One region of the Candidatus Stoquefichus sp. SB1 genome, then DNA from elsewhere that is predicted to be linked to it. Evidence: a T-box and tRNA genes for the amino acid it is inferred to sense, from the RefSeq annotation. Region 1 holds a T-box; the other holds one or more tRNA genes.
What was found. A T-box is a leader RNA that pairs with one kind of tRNA and senses whether it is charged. The one in region 1 lies ahead of pheS (phenylalanine--tRNA ligase subunit alpha), so its partner is inferred to be a tRNA-Phe.

Region 1 (8,870 bases):
TAACTCTTGAAGTTGTTAATGAAATGACTTTCTCTTGTGGTGTATAAGGTGTTGTCACACTCTTATAGATTTCCTTAGCATCAGCTAAATCTTTCAATAAAGATGCACAACGATTTAAAACACGCTCTGTATTGGCTGTATCAATAGCCCCTTTAATATAATGTTGAGATGCATCAGTTAATAAATTCATACGACGTGCTGTATTTCTCAATGTAGGTCCATCAAAAGTGGCAGCCTCAATCACAATATTAACTGTATTCTCATCAATCTTCGTATCATTGGCTCCCATGACACCAGCCACGCAACCAATTCCATCATCAGTTGAGACAATAATATCTTCAGGTAAAATATCATATTCCTGTTCATCCAATAATGTGGCTTTTTGATGAAATCCAGTTTTAATCACAAAACCTTTTGTTTTTAATTTATCATAATCATACATATGAATTGGCTGTCCAGTTTCAATCATAACAAAGTTAGATATATCAACAATATTATTAATAGGTTTCACACCACTTGCTAATAATGCTGTTCTTAACCATTCAGGTGATTCTTTGGTCTTTACACCTTTAACCAACTTTGCCCCAAAGAAAGGACACAGATCAGTTTCAACACTCACTTGAATCTTGCTTTCTAATTCATCCATCAAAACAATTTCAGGTAATTTCACTTCACGATTTAATAAAGCCCCTACTTCATATGCCAATGAAATCATAGCCATACAGTCAGAACGATTAGGTGTTAAACCAATTTCTAAGATTGTATCATCATATCCCATGTATTTTAAAGCATCTTCACCAATTGGTGCATCATCATCCAAAACATGAATGCCAGCTTTATCCTCTTCTTTTAAAAGACGCTGTTCGATTCCTAACTCAGCAATAGAACAAATCATTCCATTAGAATCAACTCCGCGCACTTGACTTTCCTTAATTTTAAAACCTTCTCCCAAATCGCATCCAGGCAATGCCACAATAACCTTTTGACCTGCTTCCACATTAGGAGCCCCACAAACGATTTGTGTAACTTGACCAGGTTTCACTTCCACTTGACAAACATTCAAATGATCAGAATCTGGGTGTGCTGTTTTTGTTTGAACATAACCAACAACAAGCTTATCACCTCTTGCAAAAACATGCATTCCTTCAACTTCATGTCCAATTGATGTTAACTTTGCAGCCACTTCATCTGCTGAAAAATCATCAACTTTTACATATTGATTTAATAATTTTAAACTTGCTTCCATACACTAATCCTTTCTTGTAAACTGATTTAAGAATCTTAAATCACCACTATAGAAATTTCTAATATTATCAATACCATATTTTAACATTGCAACACGTTCTAATCCTATCCCAAAAGCAAAACCTTGATAAACTTCTGGATCAAAACCACACATCTCTAGAACTTTAGGATTAACCATTCCAGCTCCTAAGATTTCAATCCAACCTGTATATTTACACATTGGGCACCCTTTCCCTTCACAATTGTGACAAGAAATATCAACTTCTACACTTGGTTCTGTAAATGGGAAATAAGAAGGTCTTAAACGAATTTCTCGTTTTTCTCCAAACATCTTTTTTGCAAACAATTCCAATGTTCCTTTTAAATCAGCCATCGTAATATTTTTATCAATAACCAACCCTTCACATTGACTAAATTGATGAGAATGCGTTGCATCATCATCATCTCTACGATAAGTCTTACCTGGACAAATAATCTTAATTGGACCTTGACCATTCGCCTCTAACATCGTACGGGCCTGAACAGGAGATGTATGTGTCCTCATTAAAGTATTTTCATCAATATATAATGTATCCTGCATATCTCTTGCTGGATGTCCTTTTGGTAAATTCATTAACTCAAAATTAAAATGATCACTTTCTACTTCTGGACCTTCAGCAACAGAATAACCCATTCCAATAAATAAGTCTTCTAATTCTTCTCTCACCATTGATAAAGGATGAACACTGCCAAGTGGTAAAGCATAACTTGGTAATGTAATATCTATTCTTTCATGTTTTAATTTTTCATTCATTTCAGCTTCTTCTAAAACCTGTTTTTTCTCTTCAATAGCAGCAGTCAAATCTTGTTTCACTTTATTAGAAACTTGTCCAAACGCTGCTCTTTCTTCTTTTGTCATATCTTTCATTGACTTCATAGCAGCTTGCATTGGTCCCTTTTTTCCTAAATAGAAGACTCTTAAATCATTTAAATCTTTTAAAGATTGACAATCATTGATTTTTCCAAGTGCTTCTTCTTGAATCTTTAATAGTTCGTCCATAATATCCTCCTTCAAAATAAAAAATCGTTCCATCTAGGAACGATTATAATCGCGGTACCATCCTAATTCATAACAAGTCATTGTTATGCACTTCATTCACAGTAACGTTGTGTTGACGGCGATGATTAGTCGCACTCCAAGGTGAATTCAATAAATGCATTGCAAGAAAACTTTCAGCTTTTGTTTTCCTCTCTTTTACAAATTCTTTATCTACTTGTCCTCTTCATCGTGTTTACTTTTCATATTATAGCCAAAAATCAGCATAAAAACAAGTCTTTTTTATAACAGTGAAGAATCCGCATGATATTTTAAATAAATTGACTCTATTTCTTCTTCACTTAAAGCTTCAAAGAAAATATGTTCACTATCAAACTCATGAAGTTCATGATGAGAAATTTCATGAATAAAGTCATCAAATGGAATATCTCCTAACATTTTATTGTTTTGAATAGAAACCAATGCAACCACATAACGATCAGCTTCAATACTTTCTCCTGTCTGAAAATTAATACAAGACATGGGAACCATTGGTTTTAATGGAAACACTGTATCCACAGTTGCAGTGACTGTATAAACACCTAAAATATTCTTTTGAGGATCCTGATACATATGGGCATTTGCATAATACAAATCACGTTGCTGATTCTGATGCAAATCCTTAGCAAAAGCCTTTAAAGATTTATCTTCAAGCCAATAGTGAACGTCTTGAGAGCGGAAATAGTAAGGCCACATAGTACAAAAGAAATTTCCATTTTCATGTTCAGTTAAAAAGCTTTTTAAAGTTTCATAATTAAATTCTTTTATCTCTGATTTCAATTTTTCAATATCTGACAGTTTTCTTTCAGTCCCATCCTGTACAAATGTAGATGCTTTCCATAATCGACAAAGATGTTGAATCAAACAATATAAATCATCAATTTCTTCATTTGTCGTTGGCAAAAGCATATGTAAACTCACCTGCGAAGTTTCCTCTTCATGCCAAACAACGCTTATTCCTCTTGCTATATGATCTGGATGATAAATAATGATTTCATTTTCACTTCTTTCATCAGGAACAAGAACATAATTTTGATCGTATCGTCCATAGCCAAATTGCTCCATTAAAATATCTTGAAGCTTTAATTTCTTTTTAAAAATTCCCTTTTGATAAATCGTTATATCAACACTCATGATTGCTATCTCCTTTGACTATTCATTTCTAAAATGATACATAGTAATAGCTGCTGCTACACCCACATTTAATGACTCAACTGATTGAATAGGAATATAAACAAGCTGATCACATAAATCTAAAATATTCTGAGAAACTCCTTGTCCTTCATTTCCCATTACAAAAGCCATCTTTTTTTCATTTGAATATGTATCAATGCTTTTCGCATTCAACAAACATGTTCCATAAACCAAAACATTTTGTTTCTTCAGACATTCAATAGCATCTTTCAAATCCATTATGCAAACATTCATCTGAAAAAGGGCTCCTTGAGTTGCCCGTATCACTTTATCATTATATAAATCCACACAATCTAGTGACATAATGATTTGGTCATATCCAAAAGCTAATGCTGAACGTAAAATTGTCCCAACATTTCCAGGGTCTTGAACTCTATCCAACAATAAATATCTTGTTCCGTCTTGCAATATTTTTGAAGTATTGTTTTTTTGACAAACTGCCATAATTGGTTGAGGTGATTTTGTAAAAGCCAGTTTACTCATTACAGATTCAGATACATAAAGTGTATCTTCAGCAAAATCATCATCTAAAGTTGTAACGAGAGTTTGAATACAGCCATTCTTTCTAGCTTCTTCAACCAAATGAAATCCTTCTACTAAAAACAAATTCATTTCATCACGATACTTCTTTTGTTTGAGTTTCATCAATTCTTTTATTTTTTCATTTTGTAAAGATGTAATCATACATGTTTCTCCTTTAACCTTTTGATACGTTGTTTATAATCTGGCATTCTCTTTTCAATTTCCTGATAAAACTGTGATGAATGATTTGCCTGTAAAAAATGAGTGAGTTCATGAACAATCACATAATCTATCAAATCTTTCTCTAAATGTACTAAGGACAAATTAAAAGAAATTCTATTTTGTTGATAATAACAACTGCCCCAACGCCCTTTATATTTCTTAATTTCAATATGAGGCATATCCAAATCAAAATCATATGCCAAATATGCAATCACTTTTTCTTCAATATAATCCAATAAAACTTGTTTTAAATATTTTTCAACACACTGTTCAATTTGCCTATGATAAACATAAAGAGATTGACCATGTTTCTCACATTGCCATTTTCCTACATCTCTGCTCACTAAAACATAACGGCAAGCAAAAATATCAACATAACCCTGATCACAATAACATGCATAAGATTCATAATTCTGTATGAGTGGAATTAGCTTTTCTTGATATTGACGTAAATTATCTTCAATCAATGCACGTGGTGTATAATAAGGTGCACTCACGACAATTCTTCCCTCTTTAACACGCATGCGAAGTGATGTCATACGTTTATAGATGACATCATAATGATAAACCTCTTGTCCAAGTTGAATTTCGTAACTTTTCATAAAACTTCTGTATAAACTCCTTTTGATTATCCCATATTATATAAGAAAGGATGATAGATATGCAAATGCGTGAAGCGCTCTTAAATAATTTAAAAGGTTTTTCAGCCTCTCAACTACAACAAACAATAGATGATGGCATTGCTTCTAAAGAAGAAACAATTCTCGTTGGTTTAGGTGTATTATTTGAACGATATTACAATTCATTAGATTCAAATTCTAAACAACAATTTCTCCAAAATATTTCTCATTTATTATAGACCAGTCTCTGGTCTTTTTTTCACTTTACCAATAAGTTTATGAATCCAAGAAAACAATTCTGGCGTTCTTTTCCACATTTCCTTAATCATTCTTAAACTGATTAAGATAAATAAAATACAAAGATTATATTGAAATAAATCCAGAATTGGTGCAAAGAAAATACAAACACATAAAATCCATAAACCAATACAAGGTAAAAAAGTCACCTTTTCTTCATAGATATCATATACAATTTTAGAAATTTCAAAAACAATATAATCAAATACCCACAACAACAAAAAATAAAGAGTTGTATAAATATCAAACACAAACAATCTTTGTAATGCTTCAGAAAATGGACAATGATAAAAATTCATTAAAGATATCATAAAAGACACAAAGGCTGTCATCAATGTCGCAAAAGCATTTCTTAACATATAAATCGTCACAATATCCTTTTTATTTTTCATCTACTCCACCGCCTTAATTGCACCTTTTAAATTCAATACAAAAGTATACCCCTGACTCTGTGATTCACTTTCCATAAGCGTCACCACACAACGTAATTCTCTATCTAACAATGAGCCCTTATCATCAAAAAAAGCAACTGATTTATTTTTTCCATCTAAAATATCCTGTGTTTTTCCCTTCACATATGCAAAACGTTCATAATCATTAAGATTATCACTATTGCCATTTTCTTTTAAATATAAATAATCAATAATCACATATGGATATTGTTGGGAAATATGCTGATTAGTTGATATAAAATCACCTGTTTTCAGCCATGAGCTGGTTGCATAAATATTTTGTAAAGCATATTTTTTATTCGCACCATTATAAACAACAATATCTTGTTTTTGCATTGTTATGGTTTGTTCATACACTTTTTGATGATCACGTTCAACAACAACCTCACATTGTGCTGTAGATATCTTATCTGTCAAAAGGGATTCATTTGTTTTTTCAACATCCATAAATAAAACTTCATTGTCACTTTTGACATCAAAATGATGAGTTAATCGTTTTTCCTGTTGATCATACTGGATAACAAAATCAATAGTCACTTGATCATTCTCTAATAAAAAGCGATCTTTTAATGCTACAATTCTTGCTCCACCATATTTTTCTTCACCATGATCTTTAGAAAATTCATAGCCACCTATCGATAAATCCTCATTACCACCTGCAAAACAATATTGATAGTCACTTGTAGTTACATATGTATGAAATACAAAATTATCATACCAAAAAAAGAGTGTCATAACGAACATACTCAGCAATACCATAGAAAGGATTAATTGTCTTTTTATCTCTTTATTCATATCATCACCTTTTCACATTATATATTTTTTACACAAAAAAGGAAAGAGCTTTCGTCTTTCCTTATTATGAAGAACCTAATTTAACATTAACTGTTGATGTCGAACCACCATGATTAATTGTCAATTTCACAGTATCACCAGGATTTTTAGAATAAAGTTTTGTCAAGAAATCTTTGTATGATTCTATCTCTTCACCATCAAATTTTGTAATAACATCACCAACTTCAATACCTGCACTACTTGCTGCTGAACCACTTTGTACACTTGCAACATAAATTCCTTTATTTAAATTTGTTTGAATACGATACATATACAATTCATAAGATGAATAACCATCTAATGATAATCCAGAAATACCTAATGTAGGTCGATTGACTTTACCAGTTGAAATAATTTCTTCAACTAATTTCACTGCATCATTAATTGGTAAGGCAAATCCCATACCTTCTACTTCTTCTGAAGAATATTTCATTGAAGTAATACCAACCAATTCACCAACAGCATTGACAAGAGCACCACCACTATTTCCAGGATTAATAGCTGCATCTGTCTGAATAACATTCATATCCCAGTCTTCTTTACCATCACCATTTAAATCAACAGAAACAGTACGTTTAGCAGCAGAAACAATACCTTGTGTAACTGTTCCAGCATATTCAATTCCTAAAGGACTTCCTACAGCCATAACTGTTTCACCAGGATCTAACAAATCAGAATCCCCTGTTTTAAAAGCAGTAACATCAAAGTTAACATTCATTTTTAAAACAGCAATATCACCATATTGATCACTACCAACTAACTCAGCCTTTACAGACTCACCATTTGAATAGATAACTTCAATAGATTGTGCAGAATCAATAACATGATGATTCGTAATAACATAAACAGTTTTACCATTAACCTTATAAATAACACCACTACCACTACCAGATAATTTATTATTCTGATAAACAGCAACTCCAACAGTTGATTCCTTTGCCTTTTTAATGACATCTGTTAAATCTGTTTTCACATCATAATTAATTGTTTGAACCTTATTGTTAGATGTTGACCCATTTGAAGAAGATGTTCCTAACACCTTATACATCAAGAAACCATTACATCCTAAAGAAACAACCAATAAAACAATGATAACCACTTTAAAGATAAGATTTCCATTGATCTTTTTCTTCGTATGACCTGGCTTATTTTCATCAGATTGATAAGCATTTATATGTTCATTAAACTCTTCATTTTCTTCAAAAGCTTTTTTATCCATATCTTCCATTTTACAATCTTCCTTTCTCTATGTATTGTTTTTACATTTACTATCATAAAACATAATTGACAAAACATTATTTTAAAAGTGTGTGAAAATGTCAAAAAAATATCTATAAAAGCAATTTTTTTATACTTTCCATATTTTCCATAGCAAGTTGATAACCAAATTGATAAATACGATCAATCTTATCTAAATCCTTTTCAAAAGAATCAATCTGAACTTCCTCAGTAGGTCTTAAAATAATAGCCTTACCTTCCTGCTCTAACTGTTCACAGTAAGCCAATGTTTCATTATATAATTCATGCCTTGTTAAAAGCGGTTTAACCAGATGTGGGTATCTTTTCTTTAAACGACGACTTGCCAAAACATTTGCTCGCGATAATTTTTTACGATAACCTTTTGGCCTTGTCAAAACAATCAGCATTTTCTCATGACCATCTGCCATAGCCTTTCTAACTGGTATAGGATCACAAATCCCACCATCATAATAACCTTTTCCATTAAGATGAATAATTGGAAATGCAAAAGGAATGGCACATGTTGCTTTTAACATTGTACATTGCTGATCTAATTTTTTACCATCCAAATACTCACATTGACCAGTTTCTACATTTGTGACACCAACTTTAATTTCTATTGGATTTTTTAAAAACGTCTCCCAGTCAAAAGGATAGAGATCATTAGGAATGGTTTCATAAGCAAATTTCAATCCAAACAGACTTTTATCACTTATATAATTACGAAGTCCAACATAACGCTTATCGTGTCGATGATTCATAAGAATATCATAATTACGTCGTGTTTGTTTTGAAGCATATGAAAAACCATCAGTAATCCCTGCTGAAACACCAATAACATAGGGAAACTCTACACCTGTATCAAGCAATGCATCCATGACCCCACTTGAGAAGATGGGACGAAATGTTCCACCTTCTAAAATGAGTGCACCCATTATCTTTTATCCTCAACCATTGCAACATATAAATCTTGATTCAGTGCACGGATAAATTCCACTAATAATTGAACTGTCGCATCAAAATCATCACAATTAATAATTGTATGATGAGAATGCATATAACGTGATGGAATAGAGAGGGTGATATTCATAACACCCGCTTCTACTTTACTTAATTCGCCTGAATCTGTTCCACCAGCCGCAATCATATCTAACTGATAAGCAATTTGAT
Region 2 (8,870 bases), on a different contig from region 1:
CATATTGCTTTTTGTACGCCTTATGTGATTACAAATGTATATCCTAAAGTGAAGCAGTTAGATGATAATTTAACAGATGCTGCGATGGATTTAGGGGCAACCCCATTTCAAACTTTAATTAAGGTTATTTTACCACAAATTAAATCAGGGATTATGGCAGGAGCACTATTGGCTTTTACGATGTCATTTGATGATTTTGTAATTTCTTATTTTGTGAGTGGAAATGGTGTGGAGAATATTTCAATTGTGATTTATAATATGTCTAAACGTATGAATCCGAGTATTTATGCTTTATCAACAATTGTTTTGGTTGTGATTTTATTAGGATTATTATTAGGTACGTTTATCCCATATTTAATTGTGAAAAAAAGAGGAGGGAAAGTAAATGAAGCGTTACGCTAAAATAATGCTTTGTTTGGCTGTTGTCACAACACTCATGAGTGGATGTGGACGAAGTCAATATACGCATACATTGCGTGTTTTTAACTGGGGAGAATATGTTGATCCTGATGTCATTAATGGGTTTCAAAGAGAATATGACTGTAAAGTTGTTTATGAGACATTTGATTCCAATGAATCAATGTATACAAAATTACTAGGTGGCAATAAGTATGATATTATGGTGCCATCTGAATATATGATTGAAAGATTAATCAAAGAAAATCTTTTACAAAAGATAGATTGGTCGATGATTACTCATAAAGATAGTATTGATAGTAAAGTGTTAAATCAGAGTTTTGATAAAGCAAATGAATATTGGGTTCCATATTTTTATGGTAATGTTGGAATTGTTTATGATAAAACACAAGTGTCTGAAAGTGATTTAAATGCTGGATGGGAAGTTTTAAGAAATCCAAAGTATAAAGGGAATATTTATATGTATGATTCTGAAAGAGATTCTTTTATGGTAGCATTAAAAGCTTTGGGTTATTCTATGAATACAACAGATGAAAAAGAAATTAAAGAAGCTTATCAATGGCTAATTGATCAAAGAAAGACAATGAACCCAACATATGCAGGTGATGATACTATTGATGCTATGAAGAGTGGTGAAAAAGCTATGGCGGTTATGTATTCTGGGGATGCTGCTGCTGTTATGCTGGAAAATCCAGATATGGGCTTTTATATGCCAAATGAAGGAACAAACATATGGTTTGATGGTTTTGTTGTAAGTCGAGAATGTGAAGATTTAAAAATGGCTATGAATTTTATAAATTATATGATTAGTGATGAGAATGCATTGAATAATACATTGGAGGTTGGTTATTTGACTTCTAACACTGTTGCCGCTAAAGAAGCATCAGAAGGAGATTTTCAAGGTATTAATGCATATGGTATTCGAATGTCACAAAATGATGAAGTATTTGCTTATCAGCCACAAAATATAAAAGAAATTTATAGTGATTATTGGTCAAAAGTCAAAGCACAATAAATTTTATGAAAAAGTTTTAATGAGAAAAACCCTCATTAAAACTTTTCTTTTTGAATTCATTAAAAAGAATTACCAAAAAAAGCAAAAAAACTATTGCAATCAATATCAAAATATTATATACTATTTGAGCAACGTGAGAAGAGAAAAGAACTGGTTCCATAGCCAAGTTGGTAAGGCTACAGACTGCAACTCTGTCATCGTCGGTTCGAGTCCGGCTGGAACCTCCATCATGTTGCCCAGGTGGCGAAATTGGTAGACGCACAGGACTTAAAATCCTGCGGACCTTAAAATCCGTGCCGGTTCGACTCCGGCCCTGGGCACCATTCTTAAAAAAAGTTTTAAAAAAATGTAAAAAAGTGTTGCAAAGTTACAGCGTTTATGTTAATATTGAATGGCGCTGTTAAAGAAATGCGCTAGTAGCTCAACTGGATAGAGTGCTTGACTACGGATCAAGAGGTTGTGGGTTCGATTCCTGCCTAGCGCGCCAATTGAGTATTGTAATTGAATATTCGGGAAGTAGCACAGCTTGGTAGTGCACCTGGTTTGGGACCAGGGGGTCGCAGGTTCAAATCCTGTCTTCCCGACCAGTTAATGGGGCTTTAGCTCAGATGGGAGAGCGCCTGCTTTGCACGCAGGAGGTCAGCGGTTCGATCCCGCTAAGCTCCACCATTATTGCGGAGGTTTACCCAAGTCCGGCTGAAGGGATCGGTCTTGAAAACCGACAGGGGATGAAAGTCCCGCGGGGGTTCGAATCCCTCAACCTCCGCCATTTTTAAAAAAATATATTTCATATCGCGGGATGGAGCAGTCTGGTAGCTCGTCGGGCTCATAACCCGAAGGTCGTTGGTTCAAATCCTTCTCCCGCAACCATTGGTCTGGTAGTTCAGTTGGTTAGAATGCCGCCCTGTCACGGCGGAGGTCGCGGGTTCGAGTCCCGTCCAGACCGCCAATTATGGTTCCGTAGCTCAGTCGGTAGAGCAGAGGACTGAAAATCCTCGTGTCGCTGGTTCGATTCCGGCCGGAACCACCATTATTTTTTATAAACGATTCACTACATGGCGGGGTAGCTCAGTTGGCTAGAGCAATCGGTTCATACCCGGTGGGTCGGGGGTTCGAATCCCTTCCCCGCTACCATTTAGCGAATCAGTGGTGAATACCACTTTTTATTTTATTTGGACCCTTAGCTCAGTTGGTTAGAGCTATCGGCTCATAACCGATCGGTCGAAGGTTCGAGTCCTTCAGGGTCCACCAATAAAACTATTGACGATATGAATTTTCATATCGTTTTTTTGTATTTAAAGAGATATTCAAGATTTTTAATATATGTTACAATATGAAAGAAAAAAGAAAATGATATACACAAAATATTCATAACTCTGTGATATATTGTGTGAGTAGGTGAGATAATAATGGATAAGATGAATGAAATGGGCTTAACTTCCTTGCAAGTTCAAGAACGGATTGATCGTGGTCAAGTGAATATATCACATGATAATATTTCTAAGACAAAGAAGCAGATTATTTTAGAACATACAATAACATACTTTAATTTATTAAATGTGTTTTTAGCAGCGATTATTTTATCAACTGGTCGTTGGACAAACTTAACATTTATGGGTGTTATTATTATGAATTCTTTGATTGGAATTTATCAGGAACTAAAAGTGAAAAAAATTATTGATCAATTGACAGTTGTCACTGTTAAAAAGATTAAAGTTATACGTGATCATCAACAACAGATGATACCAATTGAAGATTTGGTTATTGATGATATTGTTTTTTTAGAGAGTGGTAATCAAATTGGAACAGATTGCTGTATGTTGACATCACAAGGAATGGAAGTCAATGAATCAATGCTGACTGGTGAATCGAAGCCAGTAAAAAAGAAAGAAAATGATGAACTATTGGCTGGAAGTTTTGTCGTTGCCGGAAGTGGATATGCGCGTGTTTTAAGAGTGGGTAATGATAATTATTCTACTCAGCTTGTTCATAAAGCTAAACACAAAAATAAAGCGTCCTCAGAAATGAAAGATGCTATTGAGAAAGTCATTAAAGTATTGAGCTTTGTGATTGTTCCTGTGGGGTTGGTGCTCTTTGTTTCTCAACTTTCTGCTTCGCCTCAAGATCATGCAACAGCGATTGTTAAGACTGTTGGTGGTGTCATTGGGATGATTCCTGAAGGACTTGTCCTATTGACGAGTTTATCATTTATTTTAGGTGTAGGTAAATTAGCCAAAAGAAAAGCATTGATACAGGAAATGGAAGCCATTGAAGCTTTAGCACGTGTTGATGTTTTGTGCCTAGATAAAACGGGAACAATTACTACAGGTGAACTTGAAGTTGAAAAAATTGATGCTTTGAATGATTATTCAGCTGATTTTATTCATCAGATTATGGGTATTATGGCTTTTGGCTTTGATGATATCAATGCAACCCAGAAGGCATTAAGAGGCTATTTTAAAGAGCCTATTGATTTGTCTATATCGGCTTTAATTCCATTTTCTTCTCAGCGAAAAATGCGTGCTTTGCAGCTATCTAATGGACAACGTTATGTTTTAGGTGCACCTGAATATCTTTTAGAAGAAGATGATCCTTTGCTTCATAGAGTGAATGACTATTCTAATCAGGGATTACGTGTCCTTTTATTAGGTGAAACAGATTTATTAGATGAAGCACAAAGTCAAATTGGCAGTGTTAAAGCCATGGCGTTGATTGTGATTCATGATTGCATACGAGAAGAAGCCAAAGATACTCTTCGCTTTTTTGATGATGCCGCTGTTAATATATGCATTCTTTCTGGAGATAACCCAATGACTGTGTCAAGAGTTACTCAATTAGCGGGATTAAAAGGTGGCGAGAAATATGTGGATGCCTCAACTCTGCCAACAGATGATGAAGAGTTACAAAAAGTAGTTGCTCATTATCGTGTGTATGGTCGTGTGAAACCAGAACAAAAACAACAAATCATTAAGGCTTTTCAGGCAAGTGGGCATGTCGTTGGAATGGTTGGCGATGGTGTCAATGATGTACTTGCATTAAAAGATGCGGATTGTGGTATTGCAATGGCGGCTGGCAGCGATGCAGCCAAGCAGGCAGCACATATTGTTTTGCTTGATTCTAATTTTGCATCAATGAAAGCAATTGTGAATGAAGGAAGAGCCATTATTGCTGATATTGAAAGAGTCAGTTCTTTATATCTTACAAAAACAATTTATTCAACAGTATTATGTCTGATTTTTGCCATGCTACGAATCAGTTATCCATTTACACCACTTCAATTAAGTCTTATTAGTGGTTTAGCTATTGGTATTCCTAGTTTTCTAATCACAATTGAACGTTCTTCATCATTATCTGCTCAAGGCTTCTTGCGTCATGTTATTTCAACGGCTGTACCTTGTGCAGTGACAATGATTGTTTATATGTTATTGATTGCTTTGATAGGACAATGGCTGCATTTTGATATGAAAATGTATTCAACATTTTATTTCTTAGTTGCTGGTTTTATAAGTTTTCTTGTTGTCTTTATCGTTTGTATGCCATTAAATCATATGCGCATTATGATAGCATCTATATTGACTGCTCTTTTTTATCTGATTTTATTCTTTATGCCTCATTTCTTTGGGATTTATCCACTGATCGGGCATTGGGAATTACTTTGGATTATACCTATTTGTATCAGTTCAGTATTTGTTATTGGTATGTTTAAAAAATTGATTCATAAGTTGTATCAATATCATGAACGTCGTTTATCATCACAGCGATAAATGCTTCATTGAAATAATAACATTGTCATGATAAAAAGCAGACTCAAATTGTTCTTTGGTGGCTGTATAAAAATGGTAGGGATGAATACCAATATGGGAAAAATAGACACCACATTTCATTTGAATAGTACATTGATGCTGATGATAAATAAAGGAATGTTCTATCAGATAATGATGAAATTGGATAAGAATTTTTGTCAGATCTTCTTCATGAATGTCAAACATCACCAAAAAGAATTTTTGGGAATCTTGAATATAAAGATTAGCATGACCAATGTCTAAACGATGTATAATTTGCTCTAAAATTTTAGGAGATAATTTGTAATAAAAATAAGGATTTTTTTCAAATAAATAAGGCTCAACATAAAACTCCATATAAATACCAATAATTTGTTTAATATGTTTAGGTTTATCAAGTGTTTTAAAAAATGAATATAATTTTTCTTGATGATGGGAAGTATGATATGTTTGGTCTGGGTCCAAAATATGTTGAGAGAAACTTGTCTCTTCATTTGGATTATAAATATACATTTTAATCACCTCTATCTGTTATACCATATTTTGGATATCGGATTATTGTAGAATTTGTCGAAAAAGTAAAATAAATGAGAAAGGGATAGGTATGAATTTAAAAAGAAAGACGCTTTTGCGTGATATAGGTTGTTTAGTGTTAGCGGGGGTAGTGATTGTCGGGCTTTATATGTATTTGACAGCTTCTTCATTACATTTTGTATCAGATCGTGAAATTGAAATCAATTCTGTTGTTGATTTTTCAAAGTTTTTAAAAGATGTGAAGGGTGGAGACATTCATGATGTAAAAATAGATAGTTCTGCAGTGAATGTGAAAAAAATTGGCGAATATCAGGTGATTTATAAATATCAGGATGAAGAAGTCAAACTGAAAGTGAAAGTTGTAGATACGACAGCACCTGAATTTGAAGTTCAAACACAGTCGGTTGCACTTCATCAAACAATTGATCCTTCAAAACTTGTGAAAAATATTAAAGATGCGAGTCAGACAACAGTCAACTTTGCTAAAAAATATAATTTTAATCAGATTGGTGAACAGGAAGTAGAAGTGATTGTTAGTGATGAGTATAAAAATTCAGCAACACAAAAAGTCAAAGTTAAAGTTGTTGAAGATAAAAAGGCGCCTGTTATTATTGCTGGAAATGCAAGTGTTATTGTAGGCAGTACAATTGATTTAAAGTCTTTAGTTTCTATAAAAGATGATTTAGATGATAAACCGACACTAACAGTTGAAGCGGGGCAGTTTGATGTTCAAAAGCAAGGAAGTTATCAAGTGAAATATTTAGCTGCTGATGCTTCAGGAAATCAGTCAGAAAAAACAATTATTATTCAGGTTATTGATAAAACTGGTGAAGATGAAAAAGTGGTTTACTTGACTTTTGATGATGGACCATCACATTATACACCTCAAGTTCTTGATATTTTAGATCGTTATCATTGCAAAGCAACTTTCTTTATTACAGGAATGAATAGTGCTTATCGTAAATATATTTCAATTGCGCATGATAAAGGTCATACAATAGGTTTACATACATATAGTCATAGTTATTCAAAAGTCTATGCTTCTGTTGATGCCTACTTCAAGGATTTAGAAAAAGTCGGACAATTAGCCAAAGACTATATTGGTTTTGTACCTAAATATATTCGTTTCCCAGGTGGAAGTTCAAATGCTGTTTCTAAAAAATATACCAAGGGGATTATGAGCAAATTAACCAAGATGGTGGAAGAAAAAGGCTATATCTATTATGATTGGAATGCTGAAAATGGTGATGGTTATGCGAAAATGAGTCAGTCTGAAATGTATAAACGTGCAACATCTTCTTCAGCTAAAAAAATCATGATTTTAATGCATGATGCTAATGGAAAACAAAATACAGTTGATACTTTACCTAAGATTATTGAATATTATCAGAAAAAAGGATATACATTTAAAGCCATTGATGATTCTTCAATAGTTCCTCATCAACATGTGAATAATTAAGCCCAAGTGGGCTTTTTTATTTTCTTGTACATATAATATAGAGGTGATTATCATGGGAAAGAAAAAAGGATTCATTATTGCTTTATTGATTTTAGGGTATTGTCTAATATTAAAATATTTATTTGGTGTTTTGTTGCCTTTTTTGTTGGCTTTATTATGTTATTATGTGATGAAGCCTTTAATTGATATTTTAGAAAATCATTTTCATGTGAAAAGAAGTGCTATAGGAATATCCTTGTTATTGGTGATTTATTTATTATTAACGATATTGCTGGGAAGTCTTTTTACCTATATTTTCTTTTTCCTTGCAGATACATTAGAACAATTACCTTTTTATTATGAAACAATGATAGAACCATTTTTTAATCAACTCATGGTATTGATTACTAAACAATTCTCCTTTTTTCATCAAACAAATCTATTAACAACAATTCAGAACTTTTTAACACAAAGTTTTTTTCAGGGAATAACTTCTTTATCAATGATAATCACACATATTCCATCATTTATTTTTTCTTTTTTTCTCTTTATTATTTCAACATTCTTTTTGGTATTAGATTATGAACCTATGAGAGACAAAATGTTATCAATTTGTCATACCCGTTTCATTTCCATTCTTTTATTACTGAAAAATAAATGTTTAAAAAGTTTATGGATTTATATCAAATGTCAAATCATATTGATGATTATTTGTTTTATAATTTTATTCATTGGAATGACAATATTAAAAATGCAACATCCTTTACTATATGCATTGCTTACAGCTTTTTTAGATAGTTTACCTTTTATTGGTGTTGGAATTGTTTTGATTCCAATGTGTATTTTCTTTGTGTTTAAAGGATTTTATTTAAAAGCATTATATTTATTTTTGATTTATTTAATGATTAATGTTATGAGAAGTTTATTAGAACCTCGAATCATGAATAAACAAATGCAAATTCCATCATTTCTTTTATTGTTGTCAATGATGATCCATCTTCATTTTTTTGGAATCATAGGGATTATTCTTTCGCCAATTCATATGAGTCTCATTTATAGCTTTTTAGATTCTGAGGAATCTACTTTGCAGCAATAAAATGATTTGATATAATAGAAATCAAAAGGGAGATGGAAATATGTCAAAAAAATATTTTTTCTTTGATATTGATGGAACATTGACAAATAAGCAAACAGGTGAATTGGTTCCAAGTGCTAAAAAAACAATTCAGAAGTTACAACAAAATGGTCATTTTGTTTGTATAGCAACAGGACGCGCTTATTATAAAACCAAAGATTTTGCTAAAATGGCAGGTATTCATCATATTGTCAGTAATGGAGGAGCGGCTTTGACAATCAATGATGAATTGATTGAAAATCGTCCTTTAGATCATGAGCGTGCAGTGGCTTTGTGTCTTGAGGCCCAACAAAAAGGATATGGAATGCTGATTGCTTATAATGATAGTATAGATGTTCTTATGAAAGACGAATTGTTTATTCAACAGGTTGGTTATCGCCAAGAACCAACGAGATACATATTGGATAGATCCTTGAAATATGATCAGATAGAGCAGATTTATAAAATATATATTGCGATTTCTTGCGAGGATGAAGATAAACTAGATTTAAAAGATTCTTTAGGACATATTCGATTTATGGATGAATATTTAACATACCAGCATGATGC

Region 2: it has a tRNA-Phe gene. The T-box ahead of pheS (phenylalanine--tRNA ligase subunit alpha) is inferred to sense a tRNA for this amino acid. The anticodon was not compared.

Annotation. Positions count from the first base shown of each region.
Region 1 covers NZ_LN852694.1:560,181-569,050, reverse strand. Annotated here, with positions in the region: gene pheT (phenylalanine--tRNA ligase subunit beta) at 1-1,246, opposite strand, end outside; gene pheS (phenylalanine--tRNA ligase subunit alpha) at 1,250-2,284, opposite strand; T-box leader at 2,317-2,520, opposite strand; gene BN1865_RS06560 (DUF4299 family protein) at 2,564-3,454, opposite strand; gene BN1865_RS06555 (TrmH family RNA methyltransferase) at 3,473-4,198, opposite strand; gene BN1865_RS06550 (M48 family metallopeptidase) at 4,195-4,860, opposite strand; gene sspI (small acid-soluble spore protein SspI) at 4,920-5,117, shown strand; gene BN1865_RS06540 (hypothetical protein) at 5,112-5,567, opposite strand; gene BN1865_RS06535 (hypothetical protein) at 5,568-6,422, opposite strand; gene BN1865_RS06530 (S1C family serine protease) at 6,487-7,680, opposite strand; gene BN1865_RS06525 (patatin-like phospholipase family protein) at 7,793-8,635, opposite strand; gene BN1865_RS06520 (M42 family metallopeptidase) at 8,635-8,870, opposite strand, start outside.
Region 2 covers NZ_LN852693.1:11,321-20,190, forward strand. Annotated here, with positions in the region: gene BN1865_RS18670 (ABC transporter permease) at 1-402, shown strand, start outside; gene BN1865_RS18675 (ABC transporter substrate-binding protein) at 386-1,432, shown strand; tRNA gene BN1865_RS01210 (tRNA-Cys) at 1,585-1,659, shown strand; tRNA gene BN1865_RS01215 (tRNA-Leu) at 1,667-1,755, shown strand; tRNA gene BN1865_RS01220 (tRNA-Arg) at 1,843-1,919, shown strand; tRNA gene BN1865_RS01225 (tRNA-Pro) at 1,943-2,019, shown strand; tRNA gene BN1865_RS01230 (tRNA-Ala) at 2,026-2,101, shown strand; tRNA gene BN1865_RS01235 (tRNA-Ser) at 2,109-2,201, shown strand; tRNA gene BN1865_RS01240 (tRNA-Met) at 2,226-2,302, shown strand; tRNA gene BN1865_RS01245 (tRNA-Asp) at 2,305-2,381, shown strand; tRNA gene BN1865_RS01250 (tRNA-Phe) at 2,387-2,462, shown strand; tRNA gene BN1865_RS01255 (tRNA-Met) at 2,490-2,566, shown strand; tRNA gene BN1865_RS01260 (tRNA-Ile) at 2,607-2,683, shown strand; gene BN1865_RS01265 (HAD-IC family P-type ATPase) at 2,842-5,196, shown strand; gene BN1865_RS01270 (hypothetical protein) at 5,185-5,727, opposite strand; gene BN1865_RS01275 (polysaccharide deacetylase family protein) at 5,819-7,207, shown strand; gene BN1865_RS01280 (AI-2E family transporter) at 7,260-8,282, shown strand; gene BN1865_RS01285 (HAD-IIB family hydrolase) at 8,323-8,870, shown strand, end outside.